Regions from separate parts of the Mesorhizobium sp. M8A.F.Ca.ET.207.01.1.1 genome, predicted to be linked through region 3. Evidence: predicted binding sites of a transcription regulator. Region 3 holds the regulator's gene; each other region holds the start of a gene.

Region 1 (3,114 bases), on a different contig from region 3:
CCATTGTGCAGGCCGAAGCGGCTGAGTTCGCCGGCGTCGTTGATGTCGATGAACGGCGTCAGCTTGGCCGGGGTCACCGACGGATCAAGCACGCCCTTGGGCGCGACCGGCTTGTCGGCGGCGTCGAAAGGCCCGCCGGCGATGTCGGTCGCGCCGGACAGGTCGACGATGTTGATCTGGCGGTAGAGTGACGCGTCACCCTTCTTCAGGCCCTGGCCGTTGCCGCTGTCGCGCGCCAGCATCAGGAAGGTGTCCGAAAGCGCCACGATCTCGCTTTGCGCGGCGACCTTGGTCTTGCCCTTGGCATCCTTGAACACCGGCAGCGGCACGACATATTCATGCGCGAGCTTCAGATGGGCGAAGTCGGAGGCATCATAGACCAGCGCCCGGGTATTCTGCCGTGTCGAGGGTGAATCGCCGCCATCCTGCCTCGGAGCCGACTGCAGCACGGCGATCAGGAACTTGCCGTCCGGCGTCATCGCCATGCCCTCGAGGCCCTGGTTGTTCTGGCGTCCGGTTTCGGGATCCTTCGGATCGGGGTCGGCGGCGCCCGGGCCGGGACTGTCGGAGGAGAAGTTCGGCGCGCCCTTGCGCATCGGCACGAGGGCCGCAGGCGGCTGGGTCGCCGACATCAGGCGGCCTTGCGCGGAAAACCTGTAGATGTTGGGGCCGTACTCGTCGGAGATGAACATCGAACCGTCGGGCAGCCGCACGATAGCCTCATTGTCGAGGGCGAGCTTGCCGTTGGTGGCGACGGGCAGCATCGGCATGTCGCCGGCGGCCGGGCGCACATCCGACAGCGGATCGAGCCCGGTGGCATCGGCGCCCTTGTCGTCAGTAAGAAGCATGGTGTCGGCAAGCGTCGCCTTGACGCCCTTCTGCTCCTGGCCGGCGGCGGGAGCAGCGCCCGGCGCGACAGGCGTGAACTCGATGCCGATGGTGTTGAGACGCGGCCGGTAGTCGGTGGTGCCGGCGACATTGTAGCCACGGTCGGGCAGGAGCCAGAGCGATCCCTTGTAGGTGCCCGCATCATGCGTCCAGCCGGATGTGTCGATCGCCATGCCGGAGCCCGAGCCGAAGGTCTCGCCGAACTTGTCGCGCTGGTCGGCCGGGATGCGGCCGACGCCGACCAGGCCCTTGTTGACGTAGGCCACGCCGTCGGCAAGCGCCGGGGTGAGAGCGGTGAACAAGGCCAGCGCGACGCCGAGCGAGGCGGTTCGGTGCAGGTGTTTCATGGACAATCCTCTTTGTGACGAAGCATGCCGGAGCGGCCGAAGGACAAACGGAAAGAGGTGCCGCATCGATGATGCCGTGCATGCCTCCCCGAAAGCGATCTAAGGCGTCAACATGATGCTTGCGTGACAGTGCGCGACGCCGACCAGCGGCGATCTCCAAGTGCCGATGAAAACGCTGGACGGCATGAGATTGTTGACCGCCCATCCGCAGCATTCCGTGCACTAGACACTTATGTACAGTGCGTATATGGTGCCGCCACTGACAGACCGGGAGGGAAGCCTTGAAGTCGCACTACCGCGCAGTTGTCATTGGGGGTGGCGTGGTGGGCGCCTCGGTGCTCTACCACCTGACGCGGTTCGGCTGGAGCGATGTGGCGCTGATCGAGCGCGCCGAACTGACCGCCGGCTCGACCTGGCACGCGGCGGCCGGTTTCCATGCGCTCAACGCCGATCCCAATGTCGCTGCGCTGCAGGACTACACCATCAACCTCTACCGCGAGATCGAGGCCGAATCCGGCTGGGATATCGGGCTGCACATGACCGGCGGCGTCAACATCGCCAGTGATCCGGCGCGCTGGGAGTGGCTGAAATCGGCCTGGGCGGTGTTCCAGTCGGTCGGCATCGAGACGGCCCGGCTGGTTACGCCCGACGAGATCAAGGCGATCTGCCCGATCGTCGACGTCACCGGCGTGCTCGGCGGCCTTCATGACTCCAACGAGGGCCATCTCGATCCATACGGCACGACGCACGCCTATGCCGGCGCCGCCAAGAAGCGTGGCGCCGATGTCATCCTGCGCAACCGCGTGGTCGAGCTGAAGGCGCGCGCCGACGGCCAGTGGGATGTCGTCACCGAGCAGGGCACCATCGTTGCCGAGCATGTCGTCAACGCCGGCGGGTTGTGGGCCAAGCAGGTCGGCCGCATGGCCGGCGTAGACCTGCCGGTGACGCCGATGGCGCATCACTATTTCGTCACCGAGGACATTCCCGAGATCGCGGCGCTCGACCGGGAGATCGGCATCGCCGTCGATCTCGACGGCTTCTCCTACCTGCGCCAGGAGCGCAAGGGCGTGCTGCTCGGCGTTTACGAGCAGAACCCGAAGCACTGGAACATGGACGGCGCGCCATGGGACTATGGTATCGAGCTGATTCCGGAAGACATCGACCGGATCAGCCCGGAACTCGCCAAGGCGCATGAGCGCTTTCCCTGCCTGGCGACGGCCGGCATCCGCAAATGGGTCAACGGCGCCTTCACCTTCACCCCCGACGGCAACCCGATCGTCGGGCCGGTGCGCGGCTTGAAAAACTACTGGGTCGCCTGCGGCGTCATGGCCGGCTTCAGCCAGGGCGGCGGCGTCGGCAAGTCGCTGGCCGAATGGATGATTTACGGCGAGCCGCGGGCCGACATCTTCGGCATGGACATCGCCCGCTACGGCGCCTTCGCCGCCAACCGCGAATATCTCAGGCAGACGACACGCCAGTTCTATTCGCGGCGCTTCGTCATGACCTTTCCCAATGAGCGATTGCCAGCGGGCCGGCCTTTGAAACGCCCCGGCGCCTATGACGGTATGGCTGCTGCCGGCTGCGAATGGACGGCCTCGTGGGGGCTGGAAATCCCGGCCTATTTCGCGCCGATGGGCTTTCGCGAGAACACGACGCTCAAGCGCTCCAACGCTTTCGACATCGTCGGCGACGAAGCGCTGCAGGTGCGCCGCGCCGCCGGCCTCGTCGATATCTCGGCCTATTCGCGCTACGCGATTTCAGGGCCGGGCGCCGCAGCGTGGCTCGACCGGCTGCTCGCCTGCAGGCTGCCGAAAGCCGGCCAGGCGCGGCTGGCGCCCATGCTCGGGCCGGACGGGCGGTTGAAGGGCGATCTCACCGT
Region 2 (3,114 bases), on a different contig from region 3:
GGCGGCAATCTGCAAAAGCTCATTCTTGCCCTGGTGAATGGCGGCTGAGAAGGCCACCGCGCGTTGCGGCGCGGCGGCAAATTCGTGATCCGCCTGCCCTACCGGCTCAGATCCAGCGCCGCGCTCAGATCCCCCATCGGCGGCTCGCCATTGGCGGCCAGCGCCTTGTCGCGGGCGACGATGCCGGTCAGCACCGGCAGGTCGTAGCGCGCGGTGATGAAGCGCAGGATCGACGTCGTGTCGTACTGGGTGTGGTCTACCGTGCCCATCCTCGCATAGGGCGAGACGATGAAGGCCGGGATGCGGTTGCCCGGGCCCCAGCGGTCGGCCTTGGGCGGCGCGACGTGATCCCAGAAGCCGCCATTCTCGTCATAGGTGACGACCACCAGCATGTGGCCCCATTGCGGGCTCTTCTCCAGATGCGCGACGACGTCGGCCAGATGCTGGTCGCCGCTCGCCACGTCGGCATAGCCGCCATGCTCATTGAGATTGCCTTGCGGCTTGTAGAAACTCACCGAGGGCAGCTTGCCGTCGTCGATCGCCTTGATGAACTCCGCGCCATCCAGGCCGCCATCCCGCAGATGCTCGGTGCGCGCGGCGGTGCCGGGCGCGTAAGCGGCGAAATAGTTGAAGGGCTGGTGGTGGAACTGGAAGTTCGGCACCGGCGTGGCGTTCTTGCCGTCCAGCGTTGCCTGCCAGGCGCCGCTATACCAGGCCCAGTCGACGCCCTTCAGCGACAGGAGATCGCCGATGGTGATGTCGTGCTGCGGCGGCAGCGTGGTCGGCGCGGTCGGGTCGGCCAGCGCCTTGTCGCCGCCCTCGGCCGGTTTGTTGGCGCTCGGCTGATAGGGCGGCTGCATGGTGTTGACGGCATGGAAATCGGGCGTGATGGCGCCGTCATTGACGAATTTCGGCACGCCGCCGAGCGCCGATGCCGGCGAATTGTCGGCGACCTTCAAGGACGTGCCGTCGGCATCGACCACGGCGATCTGGCCCTTGATCGGACTGGTGTCGGCGTGCGGGTAGACCGGCGTACAGGCGCAGGCGAGCTGGAAATGGTTGAGGAAGGAGCCGCCGAAGGCGCCCTGGAAGAAATTGTCGGCCAGCACGTATTTCTTCGCCACCTGCCACATCGGCAGGCTCGAGCCGTCATAATGGCCCATGACTAGGCCGCCGGAATCGGCCCAGGCGACGAATTTGTCGTTCTTCCCGCCGTCGATCTGCATCTGCTCCTGGTAGAAGCGGTGCCACAAGTCGTGGGTGATGACGTTGGTGCCCTCATGGAAGCCCTTGGGATCGTCAATGGCGAAGGCGGCGTTGGCGAGATGCGCGGTCTCGGCCTCCGTCACCACGGGCGTGACGCCCTTGCCGGTCAGCCCGCCCCAGGCCGGCGGCAATTCGGTCAGCGGCTTGCCGTCGCGGTCGAACTGGCGCGCCTGGTCGGCCGAGACATTGGCCAGGCCATTGGCGCCGGGGAAGCCGCCATAGAGATTATCGAAGCTGCGGTTTTCGGCATAGATGACGACGACGGTGTCGATCTTGTCGAAGCCGGGAGGGGCGGCATGGGCGGCCGCCAGGGGAAGCAGGGCCGAACCGGCCAGACCGAAGGAAGTGAAGAGCTTGAGCCTCGTCATGGGAAGACCTCGTGGCTTGACTGTGGCTAGAGGGGTGCGGGAACCATAGGGCAGCTAACGTGGCTGCCTTGTCACCTTTGTGACAGCCGCCGCCACGGCGAACACGGTTTCGTGAGCACTGGAGCCGGTCATCAATCCGTTGCACTGCGTTCTTATTGCCGGGCCAAAGCGGACCATGCCCCATGACCAGAAGACGATGGAAAATTCGGGCGATCGCCATTGCCGCGATCTCGACCTTTGGCCTTGCCGCGCCCGCGAATTCGGCGGGGCCGGATGGCTTCCATCCCGGCCCACTGTCGCGCGCCGAAGCCTTCGCGCGCGCCAAGGCGCTGACCGCCTTGGGGCGAAAAATGTTCTTCGACCCCTCGCTCTCGGCCTCGGGCAAGCAGGCCTGCTCGTCCTGTCATGATCCTAGCCATGCTTTCGGGCCGGCCTCGGCCACGCCGGTCGAAATGGGCGGGCCAAACCTCGACCAGCCCGGCGTGCGCGCGGTGCCGTCGCTGCGTTATCTCCAGGCCGCGCCCGCCTTCACCGAGCATTTCCATGATTCCGAGGACGAGGGCGACGAAAGCGTCGACAACGGTCCGACCGGCGGCTTGACCTGGGACGGCCGCGCCGACCACGGCAGGGACCAGGCGAAAATCCCCCTGCTCTCGCCCTTCGAGATGGCCAACAAGGGTGCCGGGGCGGTCACCGCCGCCTTGCGCAAGTCGGCCTATGCCGGCGAGTTCAAGACGGTGTTCGGGCAGGATGTCTTCAACCATCCCAACGATGCCTTCGACGCCGCCGCCGAGGCGCTCGGCACGTTCGAGCAGAGCGCGGCCGATTTCTATCCCTATTCCAGCCGCTACGACGCCTTCCTCGCCGGCAAGGCGACGTTGTCGGCGCAGGAGCTGCACGGTCGCGCTCTGTTCGAGGACGAGAAAAAAGGCAATTGCGCCAGTTGCCACCTCAGCGAACCCGCCAATGACGGCGAGCCGCCGCAATTCACCGATTTCGGCCTGATCGCCATCGCCGTACCGCGCAACCCGGCAATCACGGCCAACACCGACCCAGCCTATGCCGATCTCGGCCTGTGCGGCCCGCTGCGCACTGATTTTCGCGGCCGCACCGACTATTGCGGCCTGTTCAAGACGCCGACGCTGCGCAACGTCGCGCTGCGCAGGAGCTTCTTCCACAATGGCAAGTTACACACCTTGCGCGACGCGGTCGCCTTCTACGCCAGCCGCGATACCGATCCCGGCCGCTGGTATCCCAAGAATGCCGACGGCACGGTGAGGAAATATGACGACCTGCCAAAGGCTTACTGGCCGAACTTGAATCAGGACCCGCCCTTCGGCGGCAGGAGACCTGGCGGCAAGCCGGCGCTGACGGATGCCGAGATAGACGACATTGTCGCGTTCCTGCAGACGCTGACGGATGCAGACCAGGTGGCAGCGAAATAACCTGAGACGCGGCGGGACAGCGCCCCCCTCTGTCC
Region 3 (3,114 bases):
GCCAGACGGCGTTCATGTATCTGGGCGAACTGGTCGAATTCGACAAGACCGAGAAGATCTTCACGTCGCCTCGCGAGAAGCGCACGCAGGACTACATCACCGGCCGCTTCGGCTGATATCACGCATACGAGGACCAGGATCATGGCCGAACACACAGTCGCAGCCTTCGATGAGGATCTCGGACAGATCAGCAGGCTGATCAGCGACATGGGCGATCTCGCCGGCACGATGGTCGGCGGCGCCACCAAGGCTCTGCTGAATTCCGACAACGCGCTGGCACAGCGCGTCGTCTCCGACGACGCCATCATGGATGCGCGCCAGCGCGAACTCGACGACCGCGCCATCACCCTGATCGCCAAGCGCCAGCCGATGGCCGACGATCTGCGTCATGTCGTCGGCTCGATCCGCATGGCGGGCGACCTCGAGCGCATCGGCGACCTTGCCAAGAACATCGCCAAGCGTGTCGGTTCCGTCGGCCTCACCGCCACGCCGCGCGACCTGTCGCACTCGATCGATTCCATGGCGCAGCTGGTGCTGATCCAGGTGCAGGGCGTGGTCGAGGAATATGCGGCCGGCGATGCCGCCGCCCTCGCCAAGCTCAGGAATGACGACGAACGCATCGACGTCAAATACACCTCGGTGTTCCGCGAACTGCTGACCTACATGATGGAGGATCCGCGCAACATCACGGCTTGCACGCATCTCTTGTTCTGCGCCAAGAATCTCGAGCGCATCGGCGACCATGTGACCAACATCGCCGAGAATGCGTATTATGTGCTGACCGGAACGCAACTGCCCGCCAATCGTCCGAAGCAGGACGAGACGGCGATGTCGGCGCCGGCGGCTTGACGATAGGATGATCTGCCAATGATCGCGCCACGCATCATGGTGGTGGAGGACGAGGAGCCGCTCGGCGTGCTCCTCCGCTACAATCTGGAATCGGAAGGCTACCAGGTCGAGGTGGTGCCGCGCGGCGACGAAGCCGAGATCCGCCTCCAGGAGAATGTGCCCGACCTCCTGGTGCTCGACTGGATGGTGCCGGCTGTTTCCGGCATCGAACTCTGTCGGCGCCTGCGAATGCGGCCCGAGACCGAGAGGTTGCCGATCATCATGCTGACGGCGCGCGGTGAGGAGAGCGACCGCGTGCGTGGCCTTTCGACCGGCGCCGACGACTATCTGGTCAAGCCGTTCTCGACGCCGGAATTCATGGCCCGGGTCAAGGCGCTGCTGCGTCGCGCCAAGCCGGAAGTGCTGTCCAGCGTGCTCAAGGTCGGCGACATCGTGCTCGACCGTGAATCGCACCGGGTCTATCGCAAGAAGAGCGAAATCCGGCTCGGACCGACCGAGTTCCGGCTGCTCGAATTCATGATGCGCCATCCCGGCCGGGTGTTCTCGCGCAGCCAGTTGCTCGACAATGTCTGGGGCGAGACGATCTATATCGACGAGCGCACGGTGGACGTGCATGTCGGCCGGCTGCGCAAGGCGGTCAACAATGGCCGCATGCCCGACGTCATCCGCACCATCCGCGGGGCGGGCTACGCGATCAGGGAAGACTAGGTCGAGGGCGGCTACGCCCCTGACTTCGTCATCCACGAGCGGAGCAAGGAGCGAAGCGACGCGGCGCAGACCCGAGGATCCGTGCCGGGACCTCGACGCGTCGCCGCAGTGCAGAATTCTGCGCCGTTGCACTCTACGATCGAGGTCACGGCATGGATCCCAGGGTCTCCGCGACGCCGCTTCGCGGCTGCTCCGCCCAGGGATGACGACCTTGAGGGCGCTCGGCCAACCTCCAGCATTGGTGGTGATTCACCGGAGCGTTCGCTCAGGCGACGCTCTTCCCAGCACTGCCTCTCGCCTGCACGCCCGGCGCGAAAATCTCCTGGTCGACGAAGGTCAAGGCGCGCATGGCGCAGCCTTCGCGGATGAGCGGCAGTTCGTTCGGCTCGGTGTCGAAGGAAATCGATTCCGAATGCTGGCCGCCGGCGGTCTGGGCGATGGCCTCGCGCAAGGCCGGCTCGATCAGGTCGAAGGCGGCGGCACTGACACCGACCATGGCGACCGGCGCCGGGTCGATCAGCGCGAACAGGCTGCCCAGCCCATAGCCCAGCGCCTCGCCCGCCTTGCGATACGCTTCGCGCTCCGGTCCGTCTTTCTCCCTTGCCGTCGCGGCGAGTGTCCGCATCTGCGCGTCGCTGACATCGGCGACCGGTTCGGCGTCCTCGCCAAGCTGCCTGGCATTACGCCAGATGGCATAGTTGCCGGCATAGGCCTCGACGCAGCCGCGCCGCCCGCAACGGCAGAGCGCGCCGCCCGGGCGATGGATCATGTGGCCGAATTCGCCGCCCGATGAATGGGTGCCGGTGAACAGTTCGCCCTTGAGCACCAGGCCCATGCCGATGCCGTGCGAGAGCAGGATGGCGATGAAGTCGTCGCGGTAGCGTTGAGGGTCGCGCCAGCGCAACGCCACCGCCATCATGTTGCAGTCGTTCTCCATGGTGGCGGGGATGCCGAATTCGGCTTCGAGTATGTCGGCGAAGGCAATGTCCGTCTGCGGCGTGATCGGCGACCACAGCATGGCACGCGCCTCGGTGTCGGTGATGCCCTGGATCGCCAGCGCGATGCGGGCAACACTGCGGACATCGAGATCGGGGTCCTCGATGCGGCGGCGCACTATTGCCGTGCATTCGCCGATCAGCGCCTCGCGCGACATGGTCAGCGTGTCCAGCCGGCGCTGCTCCTCGGCGACCACCTGGCCGGCATAATCGATGACGGCGACGGATAGGAAATTCAGCGACAGCACCACGGTCATCACAGCCGCGGCCTCGGGGTTGAGGCCGAGGCCAACCTGCGGCCGGCCGCGTTTGAGTGAGCCGGCCTCGTTCGGCTTGCCTTCGGTCAGGATACCTTCGCCGATCAGGTCGGCGGATATCGCCGATATGGTCGAGTGGCTGAGGCCAGTGGTGGCGGCGATCTCGGTGCGCGAGGGCTGACCATCCCGGCGCACGGCTGCAATCACCATTGCGCGGTTGCGCCGGCGCAGATCGTCGTGGCGGATTCCCACCGACATGCTTTCCCTCCCGGTTGCCGCGGTTCTTGATCCCCCTCGAATACCTC
Region 4 (3,114 bases), on a different contig from region 3:
GTCGGTGTAGATGCGCGCCGTCACCGGATGGTAGTTGCCGGTGCCGAGATGGACGTAGTTGCGCAGCTTGCCGTCCTCGCGCCGCACCACCAGCGACATCTTGGCATGTGTCTTGAGTTCGAGGAAACCGAACACGACCTGCACGCCGGCGCGTTCGAGATCGCGCGCCCAGCGGATGTTGGCTTCCTCGTCGAAACGCGCCTTGAGCTCGACCAGCGCCGTCACCGACTTGCCAGCCTCGGCCGCGTCGACCAGCGCACGCACGATCGGGCTGTCGTTGGAGGTGCGATAGAGCGTCTGCTTGATCGCCACCACTTCGGGGTCGGCCATTGCCTGGCGCAGGAACTGCACCACCACGTCGAACGACTCGTAGGGATGATGAACGACGATGTCTTTCTCGCGGATGGCGGCAAAACAGTCGCCGCCATGCTCGCGGATGCGTTCGGGAAAGCGTGGGTTGTAGGGCGTGAACTTCAGGTCGTCGCGGGGAACGGAGACGATCTCGGAGATCTGGCTGAGCGCCAGCGGCCCGGTGAGCACGCTGATGCGGCTCGACGAGACACCAAGCTCGCCGGCGACGAAATCGCGCAATTCCCCCGGCATCAGCATGTCGAACTCGATGCGGATAACCGAACCGCGGCGGCGACGCTTCAGCGCCGTTTCGAACAGCCGCACAAGGTCTTCCGACTCCTCTTCGACCTCGATATCGCTGTCGCGGATGATGCGGAACGTGCCGGAGCCCTTGACCTCGTAGCCGGGGAACAGCTTGCCGATGTAAAGGCCGACCGCCTCCTCCAGCGGAATGAAGCGGACATGGTTCTTGCGGTCCGGAAGGCGGATAAAGCGCTTCAGCGCCACCGGCAGGCGCAGCAATGCGCTCATCTCCTCGCCATTCTTGCGGTGGCGAAGCTGCAGCGCCATGGAGAAGCCGAGATTGGGAATGAACGGGAACGGATGCGCCGGGTCGATCGACAGCGGGGTGAGCACCGGAAACACCTGGTCCTGGAAATGCTCTTCCAGCCAGACCTTTTCGTCCTTGGTCAGCGCATCGCGGGTGATGCTCTCGATGCCTTCCTTGTTGAGCAGAACCGTGAGTGCCGAAAGGCTCTTCTGCTGGTCTTCCTGCAGCCGCTCGACTTCACGCAGCAATTGTTCGAGCTGCTGTTCGGGGGTGCGTCCGTCCGGGCTCTTCAGCACGATGCCCTCGCGCACCTGGCCGGCAAGGCCGGCGACGCGCACCATGAAGAACTCGTCGAGATTGGCGGCCGAGATCGACAGGAAGCGGACGCGCTCCAGCAGCGGGTGATGGGTGTTCAGCGATTCTTCGAGAACGCGGCGATTGAACTGCAGCCAGGAGAACTCGCGGTTGACGAAACGGTCCGGATTGCCTTCCGGGCTCGCTGCCGTGACGTTGTTGAATTCGCTCTGTACCGGCTTCAATTCGTTCATGATTCCCGCTCTTTCGCCCGCCCTGGCCGGTCAACCGGCTTAACTTATCCTGTGGCAGGCTTTTGCGACAGTTCTCTGACAGGCTTTTGCGACAGTTTGATTTCATCGAACTTGCAAAGAGGCTTGATATGATCCAGATGCAGAGAGACTGCGTTAAGGAGACGACGATGGCAGGCGGTTCCATTCCCCATTTCCAGAACGATGCGGGCCATCCGGCAATCGACATCGGGGTCAAGGAATTCATGTGCACGGGCGCCAACCCGCCTTTCGATCATCCGCATGTGTTTCTCGACATGGGCGACGACAATGAGAAAGTCTGCCCCTACTGCTCGACCCTCTACCGCTATTCGCCGAAGCTGAAGGCGACGGAAACCCTGCCCACGGGCTGCCTCTACATCGACCAGGCTGCCTGAAGCCTTTCGCGGCAAACCGGATGGACGACACGCGCTCCCGGCAAGTCGTCATCGCCGGAGCTGGCATTGCCGGACTGACCGCGGCGGTTGCCTTCGCCGAACGCGGTTATCCCGTGCAGGTGTTCGAGCAGGCGCAGCGCCTTGAAGCGGTCGGCGCGGGCATCCAGCTCTCTCCCAATGCGACACGCATCCTTCGTCAACTCGGCGTGCTCGACCGACTGCTGTCGGCGGTGGTAAGGCCGGAGGCCGTGGTATTGAAGGACGCAAGGACGTTGCGCCAACTGGCGCGCGTGCCGCTAGGGGAAGCCGGCGAGAGCCGCTGGGGCGCGCCCTATCTCGTCGCCCACCGGGCCGATGTGCAGAGCGCGTTGATGGCACGGGTTGCCGAGATACCTGATATCCATCTCACCGTCGGGGCGCGCGTCCAAAGAATTGCGACTGGCAGCCATGGTGTCACGGCGACCGTCGAGATCGGTGGCAATACGGCGGAGGAACAAGGCTCCTTGCTGGTCGGCGCCGATGGCGTCTGGTCGTCGGTGCGCGAGCTTGTCGATGCACAAAGGATGGCATCGCCAAGAAGCCGTTTTTCGGGAGAGTTGGCCTGGCGTACCACCGTCGCGGCAGACAGCAGCGCCGGGCGGGCCTTCGCCGCGATCGGTGCAGCCGATTGCGTCACGACTTTCCTGCATACGGGTTTCCACATGGTCGTCTATCCCGTCAGTAAGGGCGACGCATTCAACCTCGTCGCCTTCACCAAAGGCGAGCGCATTACCGAGGGCTGGTCCGGCCATGCCGATCCCGGCATACTCGCCGCCGCCATGCGCGGCACCGCGCCAGGACTCGTGAAGCTGGTGGAAATAGCCGGCCCGTGGCTGACCTGGCCGCTGCATACCGTCGAACAGAGACAGCCTTGGACAATGCCAGCCGGCATCGCGCTGATCGGCGACGCCGCGCACGCAATGACGCCGTTCGCGGCACAAGGTGCCGCGATGGCGATCGAGGACGCCGCGATGCTCGCCAGCCTGGTCGCCGACTTCCCCGGCGACCTGACGCAAAGCCTCACCATCTGGGAGAAGCTGAGACGACCGCGCATCGAAAAGGTACTGAAACGCGGCGCGCTCAACCGCCTCGCCTGGCACGCCCAGGGACCGGTGGCATTGGCGCGCAATCTGGTCCTGGCGACTCGGCCAGGAGAGAAGCTCGCGGCGGATTTGGATTGGCTTTACGGCTGGGAACAGCAGCAGGTCATCCG

The links. Region 3 encodes PhoB, which activates phosphate uptake and scavenging genes when phosphate is short. Its sites were predicted from a motif close to TGTCATNNANCTGTCAT; they were not measured.
Region 1: a site for PhoB is predicted at 1,348-1,364, ahead of EN850_RS23250 (esterase-like activity of phytase family protein). Genes of this name have one in related genera too.
Region 2: a site for PhoB is predicted at 1,761-1,777, ahead of EN850_RS14760 (acid phosphatase). Genes of this name have one in related genera too.
Region 4: a site for PhoB is predicted at 1,514-1,530, ahead of EN850_RS01610 (RNA degradosome polyphosphate kinase). Genes of this name have one in related genera too.

What each region holds. Positions count from the first base shown of each region.
Region 1 covers NZ_SRUS01000008.1:93,611-96,724, forward strand. Annotated here, with positions in the region: gene EN850_RS23250 (esterase-like activity of phytase family protein) at 1-1,235, opposite strand, end outside; gene EN850_RS23255 (FAD-dependent oxidoreductase) at 1,517-3,114, shown strand, end outside.
Region 2 covers NZ_SRUS01000004.1:501,777-504,890, reverse strand. Annotated here, with positions in the region: gene EN850_RS14765 (DUF922 domain-containing protein) at 1-48, shown strand, start outside; gene EN850_RS14760 (acid phosphatase) at 99-1,634, opposite strand; gene EN850_RS14755 (cytochrome-c peroxidase) at 1,817-3,079, shown strand.
Region 3 covers NZ_SRUS01000009.1:81,000-84,113, reverse strand. Annotated here, with positions in the region: gene pstB (phosphate ABC transporter ATP-binding protein PstB) at 1-116, shown strand, start outside; gene phoU (phosphate signaling complex protein PhoU) at 142-849, shown strand; gene phoB (phosphate regulon transcriptional regulator PhoB) at 868-1,557, shown strand; gene EN850_RS24770 (ROK family protein) at 1,823-3,067, opposite strand.
Region 4 covers NZ_SRUS01000001.1:327,202-330,315, reverse strand. Annotated here, with positions in the region: gene EN850_RS01610 (RNA degradosome polyphosphate kinase) at 1-1,449, opposite strand, end outside; gene EN850_RS01605 (zinc-finger domain-containing protein) at 1,617-1,862, shown strand; gene EN850_RS01600 (FAD-dependent monooxygenase) at 1,883-3,114, shown strand, end outside.